Linked DNA regions of Spirulina major PCC 6313. The protein of the gene in region 1 binds, or shares a complex with, the protein of each later gene. Links are inferred from orthologs where the notes say so. Each region holds a gene or a part of one and is shown on either strand. Other genes may lie near its edges. The genes, in order: secY and secA.

What was found.
Region 2: the proteins of secY (region 1) and secA are in contact, whole or in part, in a crystal structure (PDB 3DIN), measured with the Thermotoga maritima proteins. The link is inferred for Spirulina major PCC 6313 from one-to-one orthologs. Residues at the interface, in WP_004081795.1 of Thermotoga maritima: Glu108, Gly109, Glu110, Glu111, Ala236, Glu237, Arg238, Arg239, Ile240, Thr241, Ile242, Gln243, Tyr244, Ala245, Arg246, Arg247, Val248, Thr249, Gly250, Arg251, Arg252, Val253, Tyr254, Gly256, Ala257, Ser258, Thr259, Tyr260, Leu261, Pro262; in WP_004082002.1 of Thermotoga maritima: Glu261, Ala262, Arg263, Lys300, Ala301, Arg302, Thr303, Ile304, Ile305, Leu323, Tyr324, Asp325, Pro326, Val329, Ser330, Tyr333, Ile336, Lys340, Phe345, Val349, Glu363, Phe364, Tyr374, Ser375, Gly376, Gly377, Glu393, Ile395, Thr482, Ser483.

Annotation. Positions count from the first base shown.
Region 1 is NZ_KV878783.1:3,295,432-3,301,220, reverse strand. The notes cover bases 1-2,815. They hold secY (preprotein translocase subunit SecY), read right to left. Parts: upstream 2,168-2,815; coding sequence 833-2,167; downstream 1-832. Other genes in these bases: rpsE (30S ribosomal protein S5), read right to left, coding at 2,774-2,815; rplO (50S ribosomal protein L15), read right to left, coding at 2,280-2,729; SPI6313_RS14500 (adenylate kinase), read right to left, coding at 214-768; infA (translation initiation factor IF-1), read right to left, coding at 1-72. Outside these bases: more of rpsE, read right to left, coding at 2,816-3,298; rplR (50S ribosomal protein L18), read right to left, coding at 3,328-3,690; rplF (50S ribosomal protein L6), read right to left, coding at 3,694-4,236; rpsH (30S ribosomal protein S8), read right to left, coding at 4,272-4,673; rplE (50S ribosomal protein L5), read right to left, coding at 4,706-5,251; rplX (50S ribosomal protein L24), read right to left, coding at 5,304-5,657; rplN (50S ribosomal protein L14), read right to left, coding at 5,658-5,789. UniProt on the Escherichia coli protein: The central subunit of the protein translocation channel SecYEG. Consists of two halves formed by TMs 1-5 and 6-10.
Region 2 is NZ_KV878783.1:4,616,345-4,622,700, forward strand. What follows is about bases 1,427-4,808. They hold secA (preprotein translocase subunit SecA), read right to left. Parts: upstream 4,450-4,808; coding sequence 1,627-4,449; downstream 1,427-1,626. Other genes in these bases: aat (leucyl/phenylalanyl-tRNA--protein transferase), read left to right, coding at 4,644-4,808. Outside these bases: SPI6313_RS20395 (phosphodiester glycosidase family protein), read left to right, coding at 1-395; pyrC (dihydroorotase), read right to left, coding at 392-1,423; more of aat, read left to right, coding at 4,809-5,219; SPI6313_RS20415 (GTPase), read right to left, coding at 5,457-6,356. UniProt on the Escherichia coli protein: Required for protein export, interacts with the SecYEG preprotein conducting channel.

The DNA.
Region 1 (5,789 bases):
AACTCGAAACATGGCGTTGGGTAACGATTCTGTTACCGTGCCTTCCATTTCAATGAGATCTTGTTTGGACAAACTGTAAACTCCTCTCTTCGCTGACAATAAAGGTGGTGATTCTGGGGATATCGGGGGAGGGTGATCAAGGTCATGGGCTGAAGTTAGCCTGGTTCCCGGTCGAGTAATAATCCCCGCTATCGTAACAAATGATGTTCTAGACTAGTCTGCAACAAGCATTTGCAAGGTTGAACCCACCTCGTCGGGGGTGCGATCGCCATCGACAATATGTAAATTTCGATCCTGATAAAACTCAATCACAGGTGCGGTTTCTTGGCGATACACGACCAAGCGATGGCGAATGGTGGCTTCGTTGTCATCCTTCCGTTGACGATTCATCAACCGATTGACAAGCACATCTTCAGGGACGGTGAGACTAATCACACAGACCCCATCTTGATGAAGTTCGGTAAGCAATTGGTCGAGGAATTGAGCCTGACTGACATTGCGGGGAAACCCATCGAGAATCCAACCGGATTGAGTATCGGATTGGCTCAGCCGCTCTCGAATCAGGTCGAGAATCAGACTGTCGGGCACAAGGTCTCCGGCATCAACGTAGGCTTTTGCCTTTTGACCTAGGGGGGTTTGGTGGGCGATCGCCCCTCGGATTATTTCTCCAGTGGAAATATGAGGGATGTTCGCCGTGGCGGCCAAGCGTTCAGCTTGGGTGCCTTTCCCGGCCCCTGGCGGCCCTAAAAAAATCAAACGTTTACTCATAGCGATCGCGAATTATCTCTTCCCAAACAACGATTCAACACCAACGGAAGTCCAGAAGGCAGCGTTACTTCTTCACCATGCCTTCATAGCGCTGCGAGATCACATAGGTTTGGATCTGCTTCGCCGTATCAATGGCAACCCCGACTAAAATCAACAAGGATGTAGATCCCAACCCCCGCAGTGTTTGAATCCCCATGGCACTTTCGACAGCGGTCGGCACCGTCGCCACCACACTCAAGAACGCTGCACCTAAGAACGTCAGGCGATTAATCACCCGCTCTAGATACTCACTGGTGGCGCGTCCGGGACGAATTCCCGGAATACTAGACCCCATTTTCTTGAGGTTTTGCGACATATCCACCGGATTCACAATCAACGATGAATAGAAGTAGCTAAAGAACAGAATTAAGGTGAAAAAGACCAGCACGTAAATCCAAGGTGTGGGGCCATCCATCCGAATGGCATTGGACACCGGGGCTAAAATCTGGTTTAAATCCCCCAAGAATCCCTCTTTACCCTGGGTAAACTGTGCCAAAGATGCCGGTAAAAATAACACCGCTGAGGCGAAAATAATCGGCATCACCCCCCCTTGATTGAGGCGGAGGGGTAGGTAGTTTGTCCGTTCACGGTAAAGACGGCGACCCACTTGGCGACGAGCGGAGATAATCGGAATTCGGCGTGTCCCTTCCTGGACAAAGACAATCCCCACAATCATCAACAAAAAGGCCAGCAGCAAAATCACGACTTTGGCAATTTCATCACGTCCGCCTTGTTGAGCGACCCCTACGGTTTGTCCCAAAATGGTCGGCAGCACCGCCACAATGTTGACGAAAATCAGCAGGGACGCACCGTTCCCAATGCCCCGTTCCGTGATCAGCTCAGAAATCCACATCACGAACATTGAACCGGCGGTGAAGGCAATCACCGTTTCAACAAAAAAGACCGGGCCCGGTTCGTAGGCGTAACTTTGTACCCAGGTTGTGAGCATCACACTTTGCAGTGCAGCCCAGCCAAGGGCAACGTAGCGGGTAATCTGAGAGATTTTGCGTCGGCCGGCTTCCCCTTCATTTTTCTGCAAATTTTCTAACGACGGGAGCGCCGCCGTGAGCAATTGCATGATGATGGAGGCATTAATGAACGGTAAGATGCCAAGGGCAAAAATACCGAGTAAGGAGAGTCCTCCGCCGGAAAATACATCTAAAAAACCAATTAACGGCGTGTCTTGGACTTCGCGACTGAAGCGAGCTAGATCGACACCGGGAACCGGTAAATAAACGCCAAGGCGGACGAGCACGAGGAGGCCAATTGTGATTAAGAGACGACCTCGTAGCCCCGCAGCTTGGGCCATTTGCATAAAGGTTTCTTGCGCCGTTGGTGTTTTATCGCGGCTGACAACCATGAAGGGTTACCTCATTGATACAGAGTTTGGGGAAGTTAAGAGCGATCGCAGGAGTTTAAAATTATCCCCACGAACTAAACATTCTGACGGCAGAACGCTGATCTAGTATGACTTACCCAGCGACAACTTCACAACTACCGCCCGCCGCCTCAATTTTCTGCCGAGCACCAGCGGTAAAAGCCGCCGCCTTCACGGTTAGCGCCACAGACAATTCACCATCGCCCAACAGTTTCAACGGGCCATCATTGGCGGTCACAATGCCACAATCCATCAATGACGCTAAGGTCACTTCAGAATTAGCCGGCAACTCAGCCAAGCGCCGCACATTCACAATCGTGAACAGCTTCGGATTAATCACCGTAAAGTGTTTTAACTTCGGAACACGCCGATACAGGGGCATTTGACCCCCTTCAAACCCCGGCTTCGTGCCGGTACCAGAGCGAGATTTTTGACCCCGCATTCCGAAACCACAACTGGCCCCTTGGCCCGCTGCAATTCCGCGGCCCACACGACGGCGGCGTTTATTTGACCCAGCCTTGGGCGTAGCATCATTAATGTTCATGATTTTTGTTCAGAGTCTTGACCCTTCAACCTTGATTCGGACAATTAGATATAAAGCTTTTCAATGGGAACATTACGCTCTTGGGCCACATCCCGGAACGTCCGCAGCGTTTCGAGAGCATCCACAGCCGCCCGCGCATTATTGAGGGGGCTGCTCGATCCAAGCTGCTTCGCCAGAATGTTCTTCACGCCCGCCAATTCTAAGACGGTACGAACAGCACCCCCAGCAATTACCCCAGTACCGGGAGCCGCTGGGCGCATCATCACCTTTGCACCGCCAGCAACGCCGCGAGCAGGATGGGTGATCGAGTTCGCCTTATTCAACGGCACATCGACTAACTGCTTCTTGCCATCCGCAACGCCTTTGCGCACTGCGCCAATCACATCTGCGGCTTTGCCAACGCCAACGCCGACTTTGCCATTTTCGTCACCGACGACAACAATTGCCCGGAAACTGAGCTTTTTACCGCCTTTGACAACCTTGCTGACCCGGCGAATTTGAATAACCCGCTCTTGAAAGAGTTCTTCTTTCTTGGTGCGGTTCCCTTTTTTACCTTTTGTTTTTGCCATCGTTACTTACTTTGTTTAAGATCACCGATTTAGAAGTCGAGACCCGCTTCACGGGCAGCCTCTGCCAAGGCCTTCACACGACCATGGTAGAGATTTCCCCCCCGGTCAAAAACAACGTGCTGAATGCCTTTGGCTTTGGCACGTTCTGCGATCAATGTGCCCACCGATGTGGATGCATCACAGTTTGCCCCCGATGGCAGATCTGTCTTGAGTTCTTTATCAAGACTAGATGCAGCGGCAAGGGTATGTTGCTGCACATCATCAATTAATTGAGCATAGATATGATTGTTGGAGCGGAAGACGGCCAAGCGAGGACGAGTGGCTGTGCCGCTAACTTTTTTCCGCAGTCGCCGGTGGCGACGGTGCAGTTGAGCTTTACGAGTTGTTTTCATGATCTATTTCTTCCCTGCCTTACCAGCTTTGCGTCGAACCACTTCGCCTTTGTAGCGAATCCCTTTGCCTTTGTAGACTTCGGGGGGGCGTACAGCCCGAATTTGAGCGGTGACGTTACCCACAATTTCTTTGTTGATGCCGCTGACCACCACTTGAGTATTTTTTTCGGCGACGGCAAACTGCACACCTTCGGGGGGTTGAATTTCAACAGGGTGACTGTAGCCGACACTGAGGACTAAGGTGGTGCCTTGCATTTGGGCACGATACCCTACCCCTTGGATGATCAGTTGCTTTTCATAGCCGTTGGACACGCCTTCGATCATGTTGGCGATCAGGGTGCGGGACAGGCCATGACGCTCGCGGCATTTGCGGCTTTCGTTGTGACGCACCACTGTGATGGTGTTGCCATCTTGATGGATGTCAACCATGCCGGGAATCTGGCGTTCAAGCTGACCTTTGGGGCCTTTGACGGCGACATGGTTGCCGTCGATGGTGACAGTAACTTTATCAGGAACGGTTATTGGACGTTTGCCAATCCGAGACATAAGCGTTTACTCCGAGGTTGGGGATAAGCGGGGGGCTACCAAATGTAGCAGAGGACTTCACCACCAATACCGCGCTGCCGGGCTTCACGATCGGTCATGATGCCGCTGGAGGTGGAGATGATGGCAATCCCGATGCCACCAAGGACACGGGGCAATTCTTTGCGGTTTTTGTAAACGCGGAGACCGGGTTTACTAATCCGTTTCAGGGTGTTGATGATCGGCTTGCGGGTACGGCCCGCGTATTTGAGGGAAAGGGTGAGTTGTTTTTTCACGCCTTCGCCTGCTTCTTCATAGTCGGCAATGAAGCCTTCGTCTTTGAGGACACGGGCGATGTCGCGTGTCATCCGAGTCGAGGGGACGTTGGTGGTGCTATGTCTCACGGCTCCGGCGTTACGGATGCGAGTGAGCATGTCGGAAATAGTGTCGTTGGCCGCCATAAGCGTGTGTGTTCCTCCTTCGTAACGGGGTTCTATTGATTACGGAAGGGCATGCCCATTTCTTTGAGCAACGCGCGACCTTCTTCGTCTGTGTTGGCGGTGGTCACGATGGAGATATCCATCCCTCGGATTTGATCGATGCTGTCGTAGTCGATCTCTGGAAAGATAAGTTGCTCACGAACGCCGAGGCTGTAGTTTCCTCGCCCGTCGAAGCTTTTGGGGCTGATGCCGCGAAAGTCACGGATGCGAGGCAGCGCTAGGCTAATTAGACGATCCAAAAAAGCGTACATGCGATCGGAGCGGAGGGTTACCATTACGCCGACGGGCATTCCTTCTCGGATTTTGAAGCCGGCGATCGCTTTTTTCGCACGGGTCACGACGGGACGTTGACCACTAATGATCGCGAGTTCACTTAATGACGATTCAAGTGCTTTCGCATTTTGAGAGGCTTCACCAAGACCCCGATTGAGGGTGATTTTATGCACCTTGGGCACTTGGTGAACGTTGGTGTACCCAAATTGCTCGGTGAGCTTGGGGACAATGGTGTCTTGGTAGAGTTGCTTAAGTCGTTGGGACATGATGGGTATTCATGGGGCAACCTGGGCTTGGTCAGGCGGCCAAATAGGTGGACTAATCGATGATTTCACCGGTTTTTTTGAGCATCCGCACTTTGCGACCGTCAGCGTTGACGGTGTAGCTGATGCGGCTCGCCACTTGCTCTTTATTGGAATAGAGCATGACGTTGGAGCTGTGAATGGGGGCTTCAAAGGTTTCAATTCGACCGGATTCGCCTTCCTGTTGGGGCTTGACGTGTTTGGTGCGAATGTTGACCCCTTTGACCACTACTTTGCTGTCGGAGGGGATTGACCGGATGATTTCCCCGACTTTGCCTTTGTCACGACCGGAGATCACTTGGACGGTGTCTCCTGCTTTGACGTGCATTTTCTGGGCTGTTTTGGGTGCGTTGCGCTTTGCTTTTGCCATTTAGATGACCTCCGGTGCCAATGAGACAATTTTGGTGTAGTTGCGATCGCGCAATTCGCGGGCAACCGGGCCAAAGACGCGGGTTCCTTTCGGATTCCCATCGTTATTGATGATCACCGCTGCATTGTCATC
Region 2 (6,356 bases), 1.3 Mb from region 1 along the record:
CCGATACCACTTGCCCTCCCGATACTACCCAGGCCCTCGCGGGTCTCCCTCGCCTCCTGATTAGCGGGACATTACCCGATCGCTCCGCCAACCGCAAACCCTACGCCCGCACCATTGCCGCCACCAACGCCACCGGGACAACACTTTGGTTAATCATCGTGGATGGCAAACAACCCTTTTACAGCACAGGGATGACCCTCATGGAGGCGGGCCAATGGGCGCAAGAGTTGGGGGCGACGGATGCGATCGCCCTCGACGGTGGCGGCTCTGCAACTCTGGCCTACGAAACTCCCGATGGCCCTAAACTCCTCAACGCCCCCATCCACACCAAAATCCCCATGACCGAACGCACGATCGCTAATCACATCGGCATCTACACCAAACCCTGGGATTAATGCACCATTTGCCAGGTGAGGGTTTCGCCAGGGTTTAAGGGCACAAGTTCCGAATCGGGGAAGGGTAATGCGGTGGGGATTTGCCAGGGTTTTTTCGTGAGGGTGATCTGTTGAGTATTTCGAGGGAGTTGATAGAAGTCGGGGCCGTGGAAACTGGCGAAGGCTTCGAGGCGATCCAGTGCATCCACACTGTCGAAGGCTTCGGCGTAGAGGGGCAGGGCATGGAAGGCGGTATAACACCCGGCACAACCGCAGGCGGTTTCCTTGCGATCGCGACTATGGGGTGCACTGTCTGTGCCGAGGAAAAATTTGGGATTGCCAGAGGTGGCAGCCTGGAGGAGGGCTTGGCGATGGGGTTCGCGTTTGAGGATCGGGAGGCAGTAAAAATGGGGCGAAATACCGCCTTGAAAGATGCGATTCCGGTTTAACAAAAGATGCTGCGGGGTGATCGTGGCGGCGGTGCGATCGCTCCCGCGCACAAACTCTACTGCGTCGGCGGTGGTGATATGTTCAAGGACGATGCGGAGGCGGGGAACGCGATCGCGCAACGGGATGAGATGGCGATCAATAAAGACTTTTTCGCGATCGAAAATATCCACAGCGGGATCGGTCACTTCGCCATGGAGCAACAATGGCAACCCTAACGCCGCCATGGTTGCAAAGACGCGATCGCACTTCCGAATATCTGTCACCCCGGAATCGGAATTCGTCGTCGCACCGGCGGGGTAATATTTCACCGCTTTGACAAACCCCGATTGTTTCGCCGCTTCGATATCTTCTGGGCGAGTTTGGTCGGTGAGATAGAGGGTCATCAAGGGTTCAAACTGTTGCCCTGGGGGAATCGCGGCGAGAATGCGATCGCGATAGGCCGCCGCCTCGGCCACCGTGCGCACCGGTGGCTTCAGGTTCGGCATCACGATCGCCCGCCCAAACTGCCGCACCGTATCGGGTAAGACCGCCCGCAACGCCGCCCCATCCCGAAGATGTAGATGCCAATCGTCCGGTTGGGTGAGGGTGAGAATGTCCATAGTGCCAATGCTCCGATGAAAAATAGGTAGAGATCCCCCCGGCTGTGCCGACCCCCTTATTAAGGGGGTTTTGGATATTCCCCCCTCCTGCCGCCTGATGAGAGGCAGAGCCTCTGCTACTCATAACCTGGCAGAGCCAGGTCACGAGGGTTAGAGGGGGTTTGGGTGTTCCCCCCCCCTTAAAAAAGGGGGGCGGGGGGGATCTAAACCGTTTGGGTTTGGGTTTGGGGTTGACCTTGGGGCTGGAATTGGAAGAGGGAATAGACCACGTTCCGACGAATATCGATCATCGTTTCGAGGAACATTTCATAACCCTCCTGCTTGTATTCGATCAGCGGATCTTTTTGACCATAACCCCGCAGCCCGATCGACTCCCGCAGCGCATCCATGGCTTGGAGGTGTTCCCGCCAGAGGGTATCAATTTGCTGCAAGATGAAGAACCGCTCCGCCTGGCGCATCAGGCCGGGCTGGATTTTGTCGATTTGGTGTTCTTTGAGGTCGTAGGCTTTGCGGACTTCTTCATGGAGGAAAGTTTTAATTTCCCCGATCGTCATGTCTTCGAGGTGTTTCGGCTCTAGATCGGCAAGAAGGTAGATAAACTCCTTGGTTTTGCCAACGAGGTCATTGAGCTTCCATTCTTCGGGGGGAAGTTCTGGGTTAGTGTAAGCGTCGGTGATGTCGTCCATAGTGCGCTCAGCGTAGCCGATCACTTGTTCTTTGAGGTCGAAGCCTTCGAGAACGCGGCGACGCTCGGCATAGATGGCGCGGCGTTGGTTGTTCATCACTTCGTCGTACTCGAACACCTGTTTCCGGGTGTCGTAGTAGAAGGTTTCTACTTTTTTCTGGGCACCTTCGAGGGAACGGGTCAGCATCCCGGATTCGATGGGCATATCTTCTTCGACGCGGAAGGCATTCATCAGGCCGGCGACGCGATCGCCCCCAAAAATCCGCAACAAATTATCCTGCAAACTGAGGAAAAATTTCGTCGAACCGGGGTCACCCTGACGACCGGCACGGCCCCGCAATTGGTTATCAATCCGGCGGGATTCGTGGCGTTCGGTGCCGATGACATGGAGGCCGCCCAGTTGAATCACTTCGTCGTGCTCTTTGCCGGTGAGGGCTTCGTATTCGCGGCGGATCGTGTTGTAGACTTCCCGCAGTTTTTCCAGCACCGGATCATCAACGGGGGCATTTTCAGCGGCGATCGCAATCTTCTCTTCGGCTTCCAATTCCGGCATACTCTGTTCACCGTACTGCTGCACTGCCAGGGCCACCACATCCTTGAGCATCGTTTTCGCCTGACTGGACAACTCCGTCGGGAAAATATCCGAAGATGCTTTCCAAGTTTTTGGCGGCTTAGCCTCATCCCCGAAGCCAGGGGCGGATTTCCGTTTCCCCTTCGCCCCCGGCACACTGACCATCAATTCCTTGTCTTCGGGCATGACAATCTTGGGCATCAGGTATTCCCGCACCTTGAGGCGGGCCATATAGTCCGAGTTCCCCCCCAAAATAATATCCGTCCCGCGACCCGCCATATTGGTTGCGATCGTCACCGCCCCTTTACGACCCGCTTGGGCGACAATTTCCGATTCCCGCTCCACATTTTCCGGCCGCGCATTGAGGAGATTATGGGGAATCTGCAACCCTTGCAGCAACTTCGCAAGGACTTCCGACTTTTCAACGCTCGTCGTCCCCACCAACACCGGGCGGCCCAGTTCGTGCATCTCTTTGCATTCCATCGCCACCGCTTGCCACTTCGCCTCTTCCGTCTTATAGACCACATCCGCCATATCAAAGCGACGGGTGGGCAAGTTGGTGGGAATAATCGTCACTTGGAGGTCATAGATTTTTTCAAATTCCGCCTCTTCTGTTTTCGCCGTCCCCGTCATCCCCGCCAATTTCGGATAGAGCAGGAAGAAGTTTTGATAGGTAATCGTGGCGAGGGTTTGGGTTTCATTTTGAATCTTCACCCCTTCTTTGGCCTCGATCGCTTGGTGCAGACCATCACTCCAGCGGCGACCCTTCAACACCCGGCCGGTAAATTCATCCACAATCACAATCTCGTCATCGCGCACGATGTAGTTCACATCGGGGATGAAGAGTTCTTTCGCTTTAATCGCGTTGAAAATATAATGCGCCCAAGGATCTTCGGGGTCGTAAAGATCCGTCACGCCGAGCAGTTCCTCCGCTTTGGCAAAGCCTTCGTCATTGAGCAAGACGTTACGGGCTTTTTCATCGACTTCGTATTCCCCGGTTCCCTCTTCTTCGTTTTGGGGGAAGAGTTGGCGGGCAATTTCGGCGGCGCGGAGATATTTTTCCGTGGGGCGTTCCACTTGGCCGGAAATAATCAACGGGGTGCGGGCTTCGTCGATCAGCACGGAATCCACTTCGTCGATCACACAGTAGTTAAAGGGCCGCTGTACCACGTCATCCATGGCGGTGGCCATGTTGTCGCGCAGATAATCAAACCCCAGTTCGCTGTTGGTGGCGTAGGTGACATCACAGGCGTAGTTTTTCTTGCGTTCGGCGGGACTCATCCCCGCTTGGATCAAGCCGACGCTGAGGCCAAGGAAGCGGTGAATTTGTCCCATCCATTCGGCATCACGGCGGGCGAGGTAGTCGTTGACGGTGACGACATGGACACCGTGACCGCTGAGGGCGTTGAGGTAGGCGGGGAGGGTGGAGACGAGGGTTTTTCCTTCCCCGGTGCGCATTTCGGCGATTTGGCCGCTGTGGAGTACCATGCCGCCGATCAGTTGTACGTCGAAGTGACGCATGCCCAAGACGCGCAGGCCGGTTTCACGAACGACGGCGAAGGCTTCGGGGAGGATATCATCAAGGATATCGCTGCGTTCTAAGTCGGTGCGAGCTTTGGCGAGTTGCTCTTTAAATTCAAAGGTTTTGCCCCGCAGTTCATCATCGGATAGGGCTTGAATGTCCTCTTCGATGGCGTTGACATCGGCCACAAGGGGTTGAAATTTTTTGAGTTTGCGAGTGTTGGGATCGCCAAATAAGTTTTTAAACATACCTCTTAAAACAGCCCCATGGGTGAGCGGTGGTTTTCGATTATAAAACGGTGATGTGGGCAATGGAGCGCGTTGAGTCTTGTTGCGCTGTCACTACGGCCTACAGATAACCATGGTATCATCATGGGCTTTGAGTGCAGGGGGCGATCGCAGGGTTAGCGGCAGGGTCTTGGGGTGATAGGTAAATGAGCAAGATGCAGATTGATACAGCAACGATCATTGACGGATATTCCCAGGGCTATTTTCTGATGGCGGATGAGCAGGAGGAGTTGGGCTGGTATACGAGCCAGAAGCGGGCGCTGATTCCCTTAGATGAGCGGTTTCGGTTTCCAAAGTCGTTGCGGCGATCGCTGAATCAAAATCGTTTCACGGTGGCGATTGATCGGGATTTTGCGGCGGTCTGTGCAGGCTGTGCGGCGCGGGAAACAACTTGGATCTCGCCGGAACTGCAAGACATTTATTTCCAGTTGCACCGGGCGGGCTGGGCCCATAGTTTTGAAACCTGGCAGGGCGATCGCCTCGCAGGGGGGATTTTGGGGTTGGCGATTCGGGGGGCCTTTATTGGCGAGTCGATGTTTTTTCACATCCCGGAGGGGTCGAAGGTGGCGATGGTGAAGCTGGTGGAACATTTGCGATCGCGCCAGTTCACGCTGTTTGATGCCCAACTCCAAAACCCCCATTTGGAACGTTTCGGAGCCTATGTGGTGGGCGATCGCGCCTATCAAGTCCTGTTACAGCGAGCCCTAGCCCAACCCTGCCGCTTCGTATAACGCCTCACACATTCCCATCATCGAACAACGCATCCAAGTCGCGATATGCACTCACCACCCGCAAAATTTCCACCCCATCCCTCACAAGCTGATACAAAATGATATAGCCCTCCAACGGAAGCCCCCACAATCCCGATAATAACTTCGCTAAATCGGGAACTACACATCCAGCAACTTAGACAAGGGGCTTAAGCCCCTTGTTCTGTGGCTGTAAGTTAGAAAATTGGGATAAGATCCTTATGCTAGTTCCACTTGACCTAATAAAGATGTCAAGAATTCCTTAGCTTGACTAAACTTTTGAGACAATAATTCATTTAGATTAGGTACATCTTGACCTTCATACACACGCTTTGTGTAGTCTTCCATGACAGCTATCCAAATAGCGGCAAGAACAATTGTTGAAAATGTTGCTTCTAGTGCCGACAAGACATTTAGGGCAGGAAGATTTGCGATAAGATTCACACCTGAAAGCTGTTGTAAAATTTCAATAATATTTTCTTTGAATGGAATGATTTCTGCGTTTTGTCCGATAATGGAAACGACGTGATCCAAGATCTGTTGCACACTTTGTATGTTGTTATAATCTAATCCTGGTAGATGAGATAAGACGTTTTCCATGATTCCGTCAAACATTGCGAAAAAACTGTAAATCCCAGCCACTTGTAGCAGTTGTTTAATATCTTTTTTGGAAAAACTATGTCCAAAATTTTTGGTGATGTCGTGGAGCATCCAAACTTGCAATCCTGCTGAAAACTTGGATTTCACAAATGGAGCGAATTGCGCTCCGATAACACCAGTTAAACCTAAAGCACACCAATGTACGGCAACAATTTTCTTTTGTCTGATTGCATTTTGGATGGCTCGCTCAGCAATTTCATTCAACAAAGTCTCTGTTTCATGTAATAAATTCTGACAACCATGCTGCTTAACATTGCCGCGTACTGTTGGTGTTGGCTCTGCCATCACTGAAGAAGTATTGCGAATGCATTGAGTCTCTTGCAGTAAGTTTCTGAGATTTTTGTCTTTCTTATCAAGTGATTTTGTAATAACAGCGATTACAGGGACTAGGTCAGAGACATCTTGAATCCATTTATTATCAATGTCTGCTTGTCTTGTCACTTGAGAGTTTACACAATA